Regions from separate parts of the Pradoshia sp. Z4_20 genome, predicted to be linked through region 1. Evidence: predicted binding sites of a transcription regulator. Region 1 holds the regulator's gene; the other holds the start of a gene.
The links. The regulator NrdR, encoded in region 1, represses ribonucleotide reductase genes. The targets are predictions, from matches to a motif close to AACACNATATATNGTGTT.

Region 1 (8,605 bases):
CGGTGAATCCTTTAATATTAATTCACCGAAGCAGCTTGGAGTTATCCTGTTTGAAAAATTAAATTTACCTATTATTAAAAAGACGAAGACAGGCTATTCCACATCAGCAGATATACTTGAAAAATTAGAGAGCAAGCATAGTATTGTCCGGGAAATTCTTCATTATAGACAGCTGGGGAAATTGCAATCAACCTATATTGAGGGACTTTTAAAAGTTATACATGATGATCAGAAGGTTCATACGAGGTTCAATCAGGCATTAACTCAAACTGGACGACTTAGTTCAACAGACCCTAACCTGCAAAATATTCCGATCAGACTTGAAGAAGGCAAAAAAATCAGACAGGCTTTCGTTCCATCTGAAGAAGGCTGGGTCATTTTTGCGGCTGATTATTCTCAAATTGAACTGCGTGTTCTGGCCCATATAGCGGGAGATGAAAACCTGATAGATGCCTTTAACTCAGATATGGACATCCACACAAGAACGGCTATGGATGTATTTCATGTGGATGCTGATCAGGTGACATCAAATATGAGAAGACAGGCTAAAGCGGTGAACTTTGGAATTGTGTATGGTATCAGTGATTATGGACTATCGCAAAGTCTTGGAATTACCAGAAAAGAAGCTGGAATCTTTATTGATCGCTATTTAGAGAGCTTCCCTGGTGTTCAGCAATACATGAAGGATATTGTAGAAGAGGCGAAGGAAAATGGATATGTAAGTACTTTATTGCAGCGCCGAAGATATATACCTGAAATTAATAATCGGAACTTCAATGTTCGTGGTTTTGCAGAAAGAACAGCTATGAATACACCAATTCAGGGCAGTGCTGCAGATATTATCAAATTGGCGATGATTCGAATGAATGCCAGATTAAAGAAAGAAAATTTACAGACTAGAATGCTGCTTCAGGTGCACGATGAATTGATTTTTGAGGCGCCACCTGAAGAGTTGGATATATTAAAGAGAATTGTTCCGGAAGAAATGGAAAATGCAATTGAATTAGCGGTTCCATTAAAAGTGGACTATTCTTTTGGCAACACCTGGTATGATGCTAAATAGGAATAAAAGGGGTGAAAAGGTATGCCTGAATTACCTGAGGTCGAAACAATCAGAAGGACCCTCGAAGTTTTGGTACTTGGAAAAACAATTGATGATGTGGATATACGCTGGGCAAAAATTATAAAAGAGCCGGATGATGCTGAACTGTTTCGTATGCTTTTAAAAGGGCAAACCATTCATGAGATTGGGAGGCGAGGTAAATTCCTGATTTTCCATTTAGATGATTACAGTCTTGTTTCCCATTTACGGATGGAAGGGAAATACGGTCTTTATGATGAAACGGAACCGGCAGATAAGCATACGCATGTTATATTCAAATTTACGGATCAAACGGAATTGAGATACAGAGATGTCCGTAAGTTTGGCACGATGCATCTGCATACAAAGGGGACAGAATTGGAAGTATTGCCACTTTCAAAAGTAGGACCTGAGCCTTTTTCAGATGAATTTACACCAGATTACTTAAGCACAGCACTCAGTAAGACAAATCGTTTTATAAAAACGGTATTATTGGATCAAAGAGTAGTTGCAGGTCTTGGTAATATCTATGTGGATGAAGCATTGTTCCATTCCGGTATCCATCCTGAACGGCCGGCATCCACATTGACAAAAGAGGAAATAGAAAAACTATATACATCCATTAAGGAAACTCTTGCTACCGCCATTGAAAAAGGTGGAAGTACAGTACGATCCTATGTGAATTCACAGGGCCAAATCGGCATGTTTCAGCTCGAGCTGTTTGCATATTCGAGAAAAGGACAGCCTTGTAAAATTTGCGGAACAAACATGGAAAGAATTATTGTTGGAGGCAGAGGGACCATCTACTGTCCTGAATGTCAGCCATTAGCCTAACTGAATATGAACATAAGATGGGCTCCTTTCATATAGTAGGGTATTGATTATGGAAAGGAGTCCCTATGAAATGGAGCACATAGCATCAATAGTATTATTGGCATTGGCAGTGAGTCTGGATAGTTGCGGTGTGGGAATAACCTATGGAATGCGAAAAGTAAGTATACCGATTCGCTCCATCATCATCATTGCCGGTTGCTCTGCATTAAGCCTAGCATTCGGTATGTTAATGGGATCGTTAAGCGAGCATTTGATGGCACATTCCTGGACCGGTAAGCTAGGAGGATTTATCTTGCTGGTGCTTGGAATTTGGACACTTTCAAGTTACTTCAAGCGAAATGAAGATAATTGTCCCTATGTGGATGAAAGAACCTTATTCCAATTAGAAATAAAGTCTATTGGGCTGGTTATTCATATACTTAAAAAGCCATTAAGTGCAGACTTTGACCGTTCCGGGACCATTACTGGGTTAGAGGCTTTCTTTCTAGGATTAGCCTTATCATTAGATGGATTTGGAGCTGGAATAGGTGCTGGTATACTTCATTATCCCCTGTTTATTCAGGTGACTCTCTGTTTTGGTATGAGTGCTTTATTAATGACTGTGGGTATAAAAGCGGGAAAATTTCTGCAGGATTCCATTATGGCAAAGGTCTTTTCATTTATTCCGGGTTTAGTACTTATTTTTCTTGGGTTAACCAAAATAATTTAATAGGGAATGGAATGCTATGGGGAAAATATTCGGAGTTACAGGAGGGATTGCCAGTGGAAAGAGCAGCGTCAGCAAATGGCTCATTTCCAAGGGTTACCCTGTTATTGATGCAGATATCGCAGCAAGAAAAGTTGTCGAGCCTGGTATGCCAGCATTAGAGGAAATTAAAAATGTATTTGGTCAGGATATTTGTTTACCTGATGGGACATTAGACCGAAAAAAATTAGGTTCCATCGTATTTTCAAACTCTGAAAAACGGCAAATGTTAAATGGAATTGTTCATCCGGCAGTCAGGAAATGGATGATGGAAGAAACGGAGAAAGCGTTACACCAGGGGAAAGAACTCGTTTTCATGGACATTCCCCTATTGTTTGAAAGTAATTTGACGCATATGGTAGAGGGTATTATTCTTGTGTATGTAAAGCCCGAGGTCCAGTTAAAGAGATTAATGGCGCGGGATCATTTTACTGAGGAAGAAGCACTTGCGAGAATACGAGCACAAATGCCAATTGATGATAAGAAAAAATTGGCCAATTATATTGTTGACAATAACGGAGAATTTTTTGAGACGGAAGAGCAACTCATTGATCTAATTAAACAATTGAATGTATAATCAATAGAAAGGCTATCTGAGGGATAACGACCCTGGGATAGTCTTTTTTTGTATAAAATTCCATTTAATTTGGATAATTTGGGTATTTAAACCATGCAGCATTTTATTCAATGTGTTATACTAATTACATCATTTTTACAATAAGTATAACTTATATATAGGAGGAAGTTAAATGAGTGCAAGAGTTGCTATCAATGGGTTTGGCCGAATTGGCAGAATGGTTTTCCGAAAAGCAATATTGGATGAGCATCTTGAAATCGTAGCCATTAATGCTAGCTATCCGCCTGAAACATTAGCACATTTAATTAAATATGATACGAATCATGGTCCGTTTAATGGTGATGTACATGCTATGGATGATCATTTATTGATAAATGGTAAAAAAGTTCTTTTGCTTAATAATCGCAATCCTGAATTCCTGCCTTGGAAAAATCTTGGGATTGATATCGTAATCGAAGCAACTGGGAAATTTAATCATCGTGATCAAGCAGCTCTTCATTTAAATGCCGGTGCAAAACGAGTCGTTTTAACAGCTCCCGGGAAGAATGAGGACGTCACGATTGTAATGGGTGTTAACGAGGATACATTGGATATCAATAAACACCTTGTTATTTCTAATGCATCCTGCACAACTAACTGTCTCGCTCCTGTTGTAAAAGTACTCGATGAACAATTTGGAATTGACAATGGTCTTATGACAACCGTTCATGCATATACAAATGATCAAAATAATATCGATAACCCGCACAAAGATTTACGCAGAGCTCGTGCCTGTGCACAAAGTATCATACCTACCACAACTGGAGCAGCCAAAGCACTCTCACTGGTGCTTCCTCATTTAAAAGGAAAACTCCATGGTATTGCGTTGAGAGTACCAACTCCAAACGTCTCTTTAGTTGATTTGGTAGTAGATTTAAAAAGAGAAGTTACTGTTAATGAAATCAATCAAGCGTTTAAAACAGCAGCTGAAGGATCATTGGCCGGTATTATCCAATACAGCACAGAGCCGCTTGTTTCGATTGATTTTAATACGAATCCACATTCGGCTATTGTAGATGCACTCTCAACAATGGTGATTGGTGCAAATAAAGTGAAAGTGCTTGCCTGGTATGACAATGAGTGGGGATACTCATGCAGAGTGGTAGAATTAGTAAACCATGTGGCACGCCTTCTTCAGGAGGATAAGGTGAAAGTAAGTTAATAATAATAAACAATATCTATTACGGTCTGGCTGTCTTTCTAAAAAAAGGCGGTTCAGGCCGTTCTTTGATTCATATTCTAGAATAAACTAAGAAAAACAATTAATGTACATTTAGTGGTAATTATTAACTAATATTGAATTGTATGATTGCTTTTGAAATATAAACCATATATACTAAATGTCGTAAACTTCATCATCCTGGCAGTACTACTTAAAGGGTTAGGACCTCTCAGGACTAACTTTCCCCCGTGGTAGTAAAGGCCAGAAACGAAGATAATTATAATTCGTTTAAATGCTAAAGGGGGAATTGAACATGCATACAATAGGTCGTCATGTCATTTCTGAATTATGGGGCTGTGATTTATCTAAATTGAACGATGTTAATCAGATTGAACAAATATTCGTGGACGCTGCTTTACGATCTGGAGCTGAAGTTAGAGAAGTAGCCTTCCATAAGTTTGCGCCACAGGGAGTAAGCGGAGTAGTCATTATATCTGAATCACATTTAACCATTCATAGTTTTCCGGAACATGGTTATGCGAGTATTGATGTATATACATGCGGTGACTTAGATCCTAATGTGGCTGCTGATTTTATAGCTGAAGCCTTAAACGCTCAGGTTAGGGAACACATTGAAATCCCGCGAGGCATGGGTCCGGTTGCTGTCAGCCATGTTCTTGCTAAAGCATTATAAATAAAAAATATTAAAGAGATGTCCTTTTGTGTTGACTCAAAAAAGCTAGATTCAAACTCTAACTTTTAGGGGTGCAGTACATATGCATCTCTTTTTTTTGTGGCAAACGTCTTTTACTTGCCCATTATTTACTTTTCTCCGATAGTATTGGCCGTATCATAGATAAAAAATAGCATTTTATGCAAACAGACTTGTCCTATTCGATTTGTTTTAATAAGATAGAACTATAGAAAAGGACGGTGCTAATCTATGATATGTCCAACGTGCCAACATAATGGGACAAGAGTGCTGGATTCCCGCCCTGCGGATGAAGGACGTTCAATACGTAGAAGAAGAGAATGCGAATCCTGTAGTTATCGTTTTACTACATTTGAAAAGGTAGAAGAAATTCCGCTAATTGTGGTAAAAAAAGATGGCGCACGGGAAGAATATAGCAGAGAAAAAATCCTAAGAGGTTTAATCCGAGCTTGTGAAAAGCGTCATGTTGCTCTTAAAGAACTGGAAGAGATTGCAACTGATGTTGAAAAAGAAATAAGAAATCAAGGATTTTCTGAAATAAAAAGTGATTTAATAGGTGAAATGGTTATGGATAGGCTGGCTGAGTTGGATGAAGTGGCCTATGTCCGTTTCGCTTCTGTGTATCGTCAATTTAAGGATATAAATGTCTTTATTGACGAATTGAAAGAATTAATGAAAAAAGAGGATTAAGTAGAGCTGAAGACAGTTTCTTTAGCTCTTTTTTCAACTATAAAAACCCGAAGTACGAAAGGTTTGTAGACAATGCAATTTTCATGGAAGTTTGTAAATCCTAAAGACAGATATGTTGTACTATATAAAGAAAAGCTATCAGAAATGGACCATAAATCGATTCAATATTTATATCAGCCACTTGTAGGAGGATTGGCTGTTTCTTTGTATATGACCTTATTAAACGAAGTCAATACAGGTAACATGTATTCCAGACAAACGACACATCGTTGGTTAATGGATGTACTTGGTTTACCTTTGGATGAGATATTTCAATACCGAAAAAGGCTTGAAGGAATTGGGTTATTAAAAACATATAAAAAAGCAACTCCGGAAGGTAATGTTTTTATATATGAGATTCTTTGTCCTTTAAGTCCGGATAAATTTTTCCATGATGATTTGCTGCCTATTTATCTGAAGCAAAAACTAGAAGAGAGACATTACGAACGGCTGCTCACGATGTTTGCGGATAAACGTATACCGGATGATTATGAGGAAATAACACAATCGTTCAATGAGGTGTTTGCATCTGAATTTCGCAATCCAAAAGAAATCATCAGCTCGGAAACTGATCAAAACATGCAATTCTTCTCAAAGGACCCACAGGGATATAGCCATAATTTAATGGAGCAATTTGATTTCGAGTTATTATTTGCGACGGCTAAAAACAGCTTTATATCGAGAAAAGCGTTTACTCCAAATGTGATGGAATCCATCGCGATGCTATCGTATTTATATAAAATTAATGTAATGGATATGAGCAAGTTGATTTTACGCTGTCAAAATCAACATAATGAAATTGATATAGACGAACTTAGAAAATGTGCAAGGGAGTTTTTCCACATCAATCATGGTGAAGAAATGCCGACACTGATTGAACAGAAACAGCCTGAGTATGAACGTACGATCATAGAACCTAAAACACCCGAGGAGCATTTGCTGTATACTTTTGAAACAACCTCTCCGTTGGAATTTCTAGTTAGCCTTTCGCAAGGCGCAATGCCTTCCGACAATGATCTGGCACTTGTAGAAAAGGTCATGGTCAATCAAAAGCTTCCTCCTGGAGTCGTTAATGTCCTTCTGCACTATGTCATGTTAAAATCAGATATGAAATTGCAATCAAACTATGTGGAGACAATTGCTTCGCACTGGGCGAGGAAAAATATCACCACCGTACGTGAAGCCTATGAAATGGCTTTGAGTGAGCATAAGAAATACCAAACCTGGGCTAATGAGAAAAAGACGAAAACAAATAAATCAACACGCCGCACATCGGGTAATGCGAGGAAGGAAATCGTTCCTGACTGGCTGGATGAAACAAAGAAGAAAGAGCCAGTTGCTCAATCCACCGAAATTGCTGAGCGGGTAAGAAAACTCAAGGAAAAATTGCAAAATGAAAATTCTAAATAAACAGGAGGTGTATAAGGATGAAAAATATACAGGATGCACTGAATCAGCTCGGGAAGCGTGAAAACTTTCAACAAAGATTGGATGAAATGAGAAATATTGTTTTAAAAGATCCTGATGTCCGTTTATTTATAAATGAACATAGCAGTCAGCTGACAAGCGACATGATTGAAAAAAGCATGAATAAGCTCTACGAGTTCTCCACTCAAACGAAGACATGTGACGAATGTCCTTCTTTATCTGAATGTAAAAATCTTCTTCAGGGTCATCATCCGCACCTGTTTATTCAGGGGAAACGGATTGATGTTCGGTATGAACCCTGTCATAAAAAACGCAGGCAGGAAGAGAAGAATCGATTACGTAAGCTGATCCGTGCCAGCCATGTACCAAAAGAAATTGTGGAGGCTTCTTTTTCTAATTTGATTTGGGATGAGTATACGACCGAAGCACGTGTGGAGGCAGTCGAAAAGGCAAAGAATTTTGTTGACTCATATATAAATGGTGCTGGTCATAAAGGGCTCTATTTATACGGTGAATTTGGGGTAGGTAAAACCTATTTGCTTGGTGCGATTGCAAATGCACTGTCTGAAGAGGGCGTTTCATCACATATTGTGTACTGGCCTGAATATTTAAGAGAATTAAAAGGGTCCTTCGCGGAAAATTCCTATAACCAAAAGGTGGATGCCTTAAAGGAAGTTCCTATTTTGATGATTGATGATATTGGAGCAGAAACGATGAGTGCCTGGTCGCGTGATGATGTACTGGGACCGATCCTTCAATATCGAATGCATGAAAATCTTCCAACCTTTTTCACCTCCAATTTTAACATGAAACAATTGGAACACCATTTCACGTATTCTCAGCGTGGAGATGAAGAACTGGTTAAAGGTAAAAGGATCATGGAGAGAGTCCGTAATTTAACGGAGCCAATTGAAATGGACGGAAAAAATCGTAGAGATTAAAGAGAATAAAAGGTTTGGCAAAGAGGCAGCTCGCAAAAAAGGGGCTGTCTCTTTTTAGATATTACTATTCCTTAATAAGCTAACAGACCTGGCATGAAATAAATTGACTGGAATTCATATGATATGTAGGCAATAGTACAGCGGCTCTGTACAGTCTGCCATGATGCTTTTATTTTACATCTAATTTTATCCATCCATTCTAAAGGGTTGCCATGTCCCATATACATAAAACTAGGAGTTCCGATAGTCTGGAGGGATAGGGTTGCTTACGATGTATTTTGATTCACAGGAAGAACAGGCTAATTGGCATGTTCGATTTAAGAACAGCGATTTTTTTATCCGACAGGCAATTCATTC
Region 2 (8,605 bases), 330 kb from region 1:
AGTGATAATTTTGATGAAGGACATATCATAGCTGACTCTCTAGGAGGGGTATCGAATGCTTATAATATTACCCCACAAGAAAGTACATTGAATAGGTATGGCGACCAAGCATATATGGAAAAAGTGATTCGTGATGCAGGTGGTGCGACAAATTTTGAAGCAATTATCACCTATCCGAATACAAAAACACAGGTTCCTTCAAGCTATAAGTATACGTATACCATCAAGGGCAACAAAGTTGTAGATAAATTTGACAATGTTAACCCGGATGAAGTAAACCAATCACTTGGTTTAACAGAAAGCAAGTCTTCTAACTCAACCAGTTCAAGTAAAAACTCAACTAGTTCAAGTGAAAACTCAATCAGTTCAAATACAGGCGGTAATATTTCTAGTGTCGATACGAACGGTAATGGTGAGGTGACGATTAAAGAAGCAAAAGATGCAGGTTTCAGTATGCCTATAACGAGTGACCACTGGTTGTACCCTTATATGCGGGATAACGATGGTGATGGGATGGTAGGTGAGTAGGCATCTAAACTATAGAAATATTAAAACCCTCCTAGTCAATAGGAGGGTTCTGTAGTGATAAAAATTACTTAAACTGAAAGAGCGTTAGTCCAATAAGCTACTTCCTTTTTGGTGGGGCTATTTTCATATTAACAAAGATAATAACTAGCTAGAATCCTTACCCTTTCCAATCAACGCATTAGTTTGCCAGGTAACCGTTTAATCCCTTCGGTACAAATAATACTTCCTAAAACACCAACTAAAACGCTGGATGAAATAATTTTAAATGCATAATAAATACCTGTACCTGTTATAAAATCTAGTACTAAAAATTTTTTAATGGTAGACCACCTAATCGTATAGAAAACAACTTGATTATGTGTTTTCATATTCTTTAATCACACCCAAATCATTTTTCCTAAGATATGAATATATAAGGTTGTTTGATTCCACTAACCTGCAATATAAGAAGGAGCAATATTATGAATTTTTGAGGGCTTTATAAAATAATGCTATCTAACAGGGAATTTCATGTTAATGGAAGTAATGGGTTTTAGTGGTACTACTAATAGGTGTTACTCTATTTATGGGATTAATCGTAAGAAAGGCTGGCAAGTAAGCAAAAAGCCATGAGAAACATAACTCATGGCATTCGATTACAAGGTATTAATGCTGTTTATTTGGAAGTTTTTTGCTTGGACGTCCATATCCTTGTTTAGCTTGGTTCTTTTCAGCCTTTTGTTGCTTTTCATGCAAATTTTCTACAAATTCATGAGTGCTTTCTTCTTTCATATATTTCATCCTCCCTCTTATGGATTTATAGTTATTTTCTCAATTTTAATGGAATTCATGCATGACGAAAATAGATTATAATAGAGGAAACGAAAATAAAGGGTAGATGGAGGAAAATAGATGACCGGTAAAGTAGGGTTAGTAATTGGGGCAACCGGATTAGTTGGAAAGGAATTGGTGACAACGCTTTTGGATTCACGTGAATTTGAGAAAGTGATTGTATGGGTAAGGACCAGCACGGGTATTCAACATTCAAAGCTTAGGGAAAGTTTTCCGGATTTTGAACAATTGGATCAGGAACCTCTACCAAGTGATGTTGATTGTATTTTTTGCTGTTTGGGTACAACCATTAAGAAAGCGAAGACAAAGGAAGCGTTTAGGAAAGTCGATTATACATACCCGTTGATGCTTGCAGAGAATGCTAAACAGCACCAGGTTCGTCAATTCTTAATTATTTCTGCAATGGGTGCTGATGAAAAATCCCATGTGTTTTACAGCAAAACAAAAGGGCAACTGGAGACTGCATTGAAACAGCTTCAATTAAACAGTCTAACCATTTTTAGACCATCACTTTTATTGGGGAATAGGCAAGAATTTAGATTGGGAGAGGGATTGGCAGCTTTAGTCAGTAAATCTTGCCCGTTTGTATTTAAAGGTCCTCTTAAGAAATATAAGCCGGTACAAGGAAAAATGGTGGCAGAGGCTATGTATATATGTGCGCTGCAGGATAAAAAGGGTATAAATGAAGTTGCTTCCCATGAGATAGAGCAAATTGCCAAGTATTCCGAAATTATAAAATGCTAAAAGTTCACCATCCTTACAGAATCTGAATGGTTAATGTATAATAGAAATTACTATTAGTAAACAGAGGTTACAAAATGAAAAACAATGAAGAACTTATCAATCAACTGGGATTGCAAGATAAAATCACATTAGAGGATATACCAGATATTGATTTATATATGGATCAAGTCATTCAATTATTCGAGAGTAAATTCAAAATGTCTAAGCGGAATGATGATGAAAAAGTTTTAACTAAAACGATGATCAACAATTATGCCAAGGGTAAAGTATTTTTTCCTATTAAAAATAAAAAATATTCTAAGCGGCATTTAATAGTAATCAGCCTGATTTATCAGTTGAAAGGGACACTCTCTATAAGTGACATTAAAACGATTCTGGGACCCTTGAACACTAAGATAGTAGAGGAAGACTTACAGCTTGATGAGCTGTATTCCAGCTTTCTGCGCCTGACTGATCACAATGCTCATAAATTTAAAGAAGACATACTAGAGAGTATCTCTGAGGCAAAAGAAGAAGGGGTACATTTAGGCGGCACTCTGGATGAGTTCAATGGCGATGTTGAATATTTTGAGAAATTATTAATGATCGCTTCTCTTTCTCATATGAGCCAGCTGTATAAAAAAGCAGCAGAGAATCTGGTAGATGAATTTAACAGTGGTAATAAAACGAAATCATAAAAAATATCCGTTTAATTATAAAGAGCCAAGTGCATACCCTGCATTGGCTCTTTGATTTTATTTAGTTTTAATTTTACCCTTCCATTGTTTGAAGCCGCCCTCGAGTTGATAAAGTTCACGATAGCCTTTTTTATATAGCATCTGAGCAGCTCGTGTGCTTCTCATTCCGCTTTGACAATAAAGATAAACAGGTTTATCTTTGCGGAGTTCCTTCATACGCATTTTCAATTGTGTTGAAGGTATGTTGCGGGCTCCTAAAATATGTCCGCCATCAAACTCTTTTTGCTCACGAACATCTATTAACTGAGCTTTTCGATAGCCAGCTTTAAAGTCCTCTTGGGACAATGTCGTAACCATTTTTTTGCTGGAGAACCAACTGTAGATGGAATATCCAATGATCAATACAGCCAGTACAATTAATACGATTAATGATGTTGGCAATTCAATCCCCACTTTCTCTTTCTGTTCACTTTACTATTATACAGTTCGTATATTTGTCTGGCAAAAAAATTTTCTGGTAATAGTTTACGAATTTGTGATAAAAAATTATTGCATTTAGGAAGGTAGACATATTGTCTTTGGATTCAAAATAATGGTTATATCCATATAGCGTTATTAGAAAGGACAATAAGTTTACAAATCACTATAAATCAAGTATCGTGCATTATGGACAAAATTTTATTTTTTAGGAAAAAAATTTTGGGTCGAAAATGCAAAAACGCTGTTATATGAAGCATAGTTAAGCTTCATAATATGCAAGCTGAGATTTTGTTTATTTTGGTTCAAAAATAGTTAAAAAGAAGATTATATCTTTGATTTTCTTTACTTTTTGTAAAATTTTAATAATTGACAATTTTAGCAGAAGATGCTCCAGACACTATATGTGGTATGGATTATAAAAATACAAATACTATATGTTGAATTAAAATGTAGCCTATGATAACGTAGAGATATTCATTTAAGAACTTAACAAAGATAAATAAAAAAGAGATAATATTATTGGTTGAAGGAGAGATCAAATTGCCTACTGTAACAAATCGCAAGTTGTCTATAAATGTCGAAAGGTTAAATAAAGATATAGCCCTATTTCCGCAAGTTTTTCCGATTACTCCAGACATGAATAAGACGTATAAGGGTGTTTCAAGGCTTGTGATGATAGATCGCTATTCCTTCAAAGATACGGAAAAAATGACACTTAGTAATGGAGATTTTGTTGTACTTACCATTAAAGAAGACCCAAAATTTCCTGCCCGTGGACTTGGGTACATCCAACATATTGATTGGGAAGCCAAGAAAGCACATGTATTGGTTGAAGAAGAATTCCGCTCATCCTTGGACAAGCATGATGAAATTAAAACCGGTCTGATTTGTAAATCACTCGACGTCATTGAAAAACCGCTTGAAATTTATTATGAACAGATTGCGAAACGGAATGCACGCGGTTTGGCTGAAGTTGAAAAAACGGAAGAGAAACGCAAGGAATGGTTTGATAAATTTTATAATGAATTAGTTCAAACGAATTTTATCCCGGCAGGACGTGTGCTCTATGGAGCCGGTTCTGAAACAGAAGTAACCTACTTTAACTGCTATGTAATGCCATTTATTAATGACAGCCGTGAAGGGATTTCTGAACATCGCAAACATGTGATGGAAATTATGAGTCGCGGAGGCGGTGTCGGTACGAATGGTTCCACTTTACGTCCAAGAAACACGCTTGCTCGCGGTGTAAACGGAAAATCTTCAGGTGCAGTATCCTGGTTGGATGATATTGCAAAATTAACTCACTTAGTTGAACAGGGTGGTTCCCGTCGCGGAGCTCAAATGATTATGCTTTCTGACTGGCATCCGGATATCGTAGAATTTATCATCTCAAAAATGCAAAATCCTAAAATTTTGCGCTTCTTAATGGAAGTCAGCAAGGATGAAGTAATTCGTAGACATGCATCTGAAAAATTGAAATTCACTCCGCTCACAATGCAAGAGGAAGCCATGTATCAAGGCATAGTCAATTATAAAAACATCTCGGGGTTTGGCGGATTTAATGAGGCAATCATTAAGGAAGCAGAAGAAAAACTTTCCGCTGGTGGAAATGATACTGTTCATAATCCAGACTTTTTAACAGGTGCCAATATTTCAGTGTGCTTAACAAAAGAATTTATGGAAGCTGTAGAAAATGACGGAGAATATGAACTTCGATTCCCGGATGTTGAGTCCTATAATGAAGAAGATATGAAAGCCTATAATGAAAAATGGGCTGATTGCGGTGATGTACGCGAATGGGAGAAACTAGGTTATGCTGTGCGTGTATATCGTAAAATTAAAGCTCGCGAATTATGGAATTTAATCAATATTTGTGCGACTTATTCTGCGGAGCCGGGCATTTTCTTTATCGATAATGCAAACGATATGACAAACGCTAAAGCGTACGGTCAAAAAGTAGTTGCGACGAATCCTTGTGGGGAACAGCCATTGGCTCCTTATTCTGTATGTAACTTGGCTGCTGTCAATCTGGCTGAAATGACAGATAAAGATCGCAAACAAGTGGACTTGGAGAAACTGAAACAAACGGTAAAAGTCGGCGTGCGCATGCAGGATAATGTTATTAACGCGACTCCATACTTCCTTGAAGCCAATAAAAAACAGGCTCTAGGGGAAAGACGCGTTGGCCTAGGTGTAATGGGTCTGCATGATATGCTTATTTATTGTGAAAAAGAATATGGTTCCGAAGAAGGAAATAAGCTGGTTGATATTGTATTTGAAACAATTGCAACTGCAGCATATGAGGAATCTATTGAAATCGCGAAAGAAAAAGGTAGCTTCCCGTTCTTAGTCGGTGAATCAGAGGAAGAAACGAAAGAATTGCGCACACGTTTTATTAATACAGGGTATATGAAAAAAATGCCTGAACATATTCGTGAAGGAATCATGAAATATGGTATTCGTAACTCACATTTGTTAACAGTTGCTCCTACTGGAAGCACTGGTACAATGGTAGGTGTTTCTACAGGTCTTGAACCATACTTCTCATTCACATATTTCAGAAGCGGACGTTTGGGTAAATTTATTGAAGTGAAAGCTGATATAGTAGAAGAGTATTTACGTCGCAATCCTAATGCAGACAGCAATAATCTACCTTCATGGTTTATTTCTGCAATGGATTTAACTCCTGAGAAACACGCTGATGTACAATGCATTATCCAACGTTGGATTGATAGCTCGATCAGTAAAACGGTAAATGCACCGAAAGGATATTCCGTTGAACAAGTAGAACGAGTGTATGAGCGTCTATATAAAGGCGGAGCTAAGGGTGGAACTGTATATGTAGATGGAAGCCGTGATACACAGGTATTAACGTTAAAGGCTGAAAACGATACGGATCAATCTACTCAGCCGCAACATACGAAGCAGCATGTTGTTCTTATCGACACAATTGATGCACTTGAATCAACAAGCGTAACAATCGGAAGCGAAGTTGGAAATACTTGTCCGGTCTGCCGCCAAGGAAAAGTGGAGGAACTTGGTGGGTGCAATACATGTACGAACTGCGGTGCTCAGCTTAAATGTGGATTGTAAATAAAAAATTGATATAAGTGATAAAAAGGATGGTAAAGATTAACGCCATCCTTTTTTTTATTTCTGAACACACTATCTGTTAAGTAGGTGAAAAACATGAAACCATTTATTCCTCAATTAGTTTATTTTGAACCTAAAGCATTGGAATATCCGTTAGGAAAGGCTTTATATGAAAAATTTCAGAGCCTGCCAGTGGAAATTAGGCAAACCACATCCCATAATCAGATTCGCGATTTGCCCGGTGATAATGAACTGCAAAAATATCGAATCGCCAAATCCACGATGGTGATTGGAATACGGAAGACATTAAAATTTGATACATCAAAGCCTTCAGCAGAGTATGCGATCCCGCTGGCTACAGGATGTATGGGGCATTGTCATTATTGTTATTTACAAACAACGCTTGGCAGTAAGCCCTATATTAGAGTGTACGTGAATCTAGAAGAGATTTTTGAACAGGCAAGTAAATATATGGAACAGAGAGCGCCGGAAATCACAAGATTTGAGGCGGCTTGTACCTCCGATATAGTAGGTATTGATCACCTCACGCATTCCTTAAAGGAAACGATTAATTTTATCGGCAGTACTGAATATGGAAGATTACGATTTGTAACTAAATTTCATCATGTCGATCATTTGCTTGATGCTAGACATAATGGAAAAACCAGTTTCCGCTTCTCCATTAACTCCCGTTATGTTATAAAAAATTTTGAGCCAGGAACCTCTTCGTTTGATGAGCGGTTGGAGGCTGCTCGAAAAGTGGCAGCAGCGGGATATCATCTTGGGTTTATAGTCGCTCCGATATATATGCATGAAGGCTGGGAAGAAGGATATTACGAATTATTTGATCGTTTGAGGCATGAGTTAGGTGAAGAGCTGTCCATGATGAAAATTAGCTTTGAACTCATCCAGCATCGCTTTACAAAGCCGGCAAAAAAAGTTATTCAAGCACGATATCCTAAGACAAAGCTTGAGATGGATGAAACGAAGCGTAAGTATAAATGGGGGAAATACGGTATAGGGAAATATGTCTATCCTGATGAAGAAGCGAATGCTTTGAAAACTCATATAGAAAACTCCATCAAAGAGTTCTTTCCGAATGCAGAAATACAATACTTTACCTAATGTGTTCTAAACCTCTCTCTCCCAGATTAAAAATGAGTAAGTAAGGGGGGAGGGGTTTTATTTGTTTATTGACGGAGTGTTTTCCGGAGGAGGTATAAAAGGGTTTGCTCTTATTGGGGCAGTAATTGAATTAGAGAAGCAGGGATATCGGTTTAAAAGAGTAGCCGGAACAAGTGCAGGCGCAATCATTGCCGGGTTTATAGCAGCGGGGTACTCAGGGAGCGAAATTAATGAAATTATGAAAAGCGTTAAATTAACGAAGCTATTGGAAACAAAAAAAAATAAACATTTTCCACTAGCCAAATGGCTCAAATTATATTGGAGTATGGGACTTTACAAAGGGGATGCCTTGGAGCTATGGATTAAAGAGGTATTGGCCAGGAAAAATATTAGGACATTTGCAGATTTAGCTGATAAACAATTGAGAGTTATTGCATCTGATCTAACAAATGGAAGATTGATGGTTTTGCCGGATGATCTGCCAAAATATAATATAAACCCCAATCAGTTCTTAGTGGCGAGAGCGATTCGTATGAGCTGCTCTGTCCCCTTTTTCTTTCAGCCGATTACGCTTCGAACGGTAGGGGAGAAAAGGGTTATCGTAGATGGCGGGGTTTTAAGTAATTTTCCTATGTGGCTGTTTGATCAAGATAATGTTATCGCTGAGAGACCGGTGCTAGGATTAAGGCTGGTACCAGAAAAACAACAAGCAGTGGTCCATGAGCGTGATATCAATAATGCAATCGAACTTTTTACATCTTTATTTGAAACGATGAGGAATGCTCATGATGCCAGATATATTTCAAGAAAATTCGTTAAAAACATTGTGTTTATACCAATTAAAGAGGCTGGATTTATAGAGTTTTCTATTTCTGACAATCAGCGGCTAGTATTAATTGATCAAGGTAAAGAAGCGGCGAAGCATTTTCTTAAGGATTGGGTTTACCGAATCAGATGATATAAAACAATAAACAAGTACACTTTGTAGCATCTACTAATAGTAGGGTGCTTTTTTTGTCTCAAAAAGAGTGGCTCTTAATAGTTATAAACGATAAGAATATGTTGATATAATAAATTGAATGAGAAAATAAAAACATTTTCTTTATATATTAGTAATATTTTCCATC

Region 2: AC4BHP_RS01765 (vitamin B12-dependent ribonucleotide reductase) is a predicted target of NrdR. The motif match lies at 3,654-3,671, and genes of this name have one in related genera.

What each region holds. Positions count from the first base shown of each region.
Region 1 covers NZ_JBZAJD010000001.1:32,383-40,987, forward strand. Annotated here, with positions in the region: gene polA (DNA polymerase I) at 1-1,063, shown strand, start outside; gene mutM (DNA-formamidopyrimidine glycosylase) at 1,085-1,915, shown strand; gene ytaF (sporulation membrane protein YtaF) at 1,986-2,624, shown strand; gene coaE (dephospho-CoA kinase) at 2,641-3,237, shown strand; gene AC4BHP_RS00165 (glyceraldehyde-3-phosphate dehydrogenase) at 3,410-4,438, shown strand; gene speD (adenosylmethionine decarboxylase) at 4,752-5,132, shown strand; gene nrdR (transcriptional regulator NrdR) at 5,382-5,840, shown strand; gene AC4BHP_RS00180 (replication initiation and membrane attachment family protein) at 5,913-7,289, shown strand; gene dnaI (primosomal protein DnaI) at 7,307-8,248, shown strand; gene AC4BHP_RS00190 (putative sporulation protein YtxC) at 8,520-8,605, shown strand, end outside.
Region 2 covers NZ_JBZAJD010000001.1:361,592-370,196, forward strand. Annotated here, with positions in the region: gene AC4BHP_RS01740 (DNA/RNA non-specific endonuclease) at 1-528, shown strand, start outside; gene AC4BHP_RS01745 (DUF4023 domain-containing protein) at 1,174-1,299, opposite strand; gene AC4BHP_RS01750 (NAD(P)H-binding protein) at 1,420-2,103, shown strand; gene AC4BHP_RS01755 (DUF1836 domain-containing protein) at 2,178-2,780, shown strand; gene AC4BHP_RS01760 (rhodanese-like domain-containing protein) at 2,838-3,221, opposite strand; gene AC4BHP_RS01765 (vitamin B12-dependent ribonucleotide reductase) at 3,801-6,353, shown strand; gene splB (spore photoproduct lyase) at 6,450-7,478, shown strand; gene AC4BHP_RS01775 (patatin-like phospholipase family protein) at 7,540-8,436, shown strand.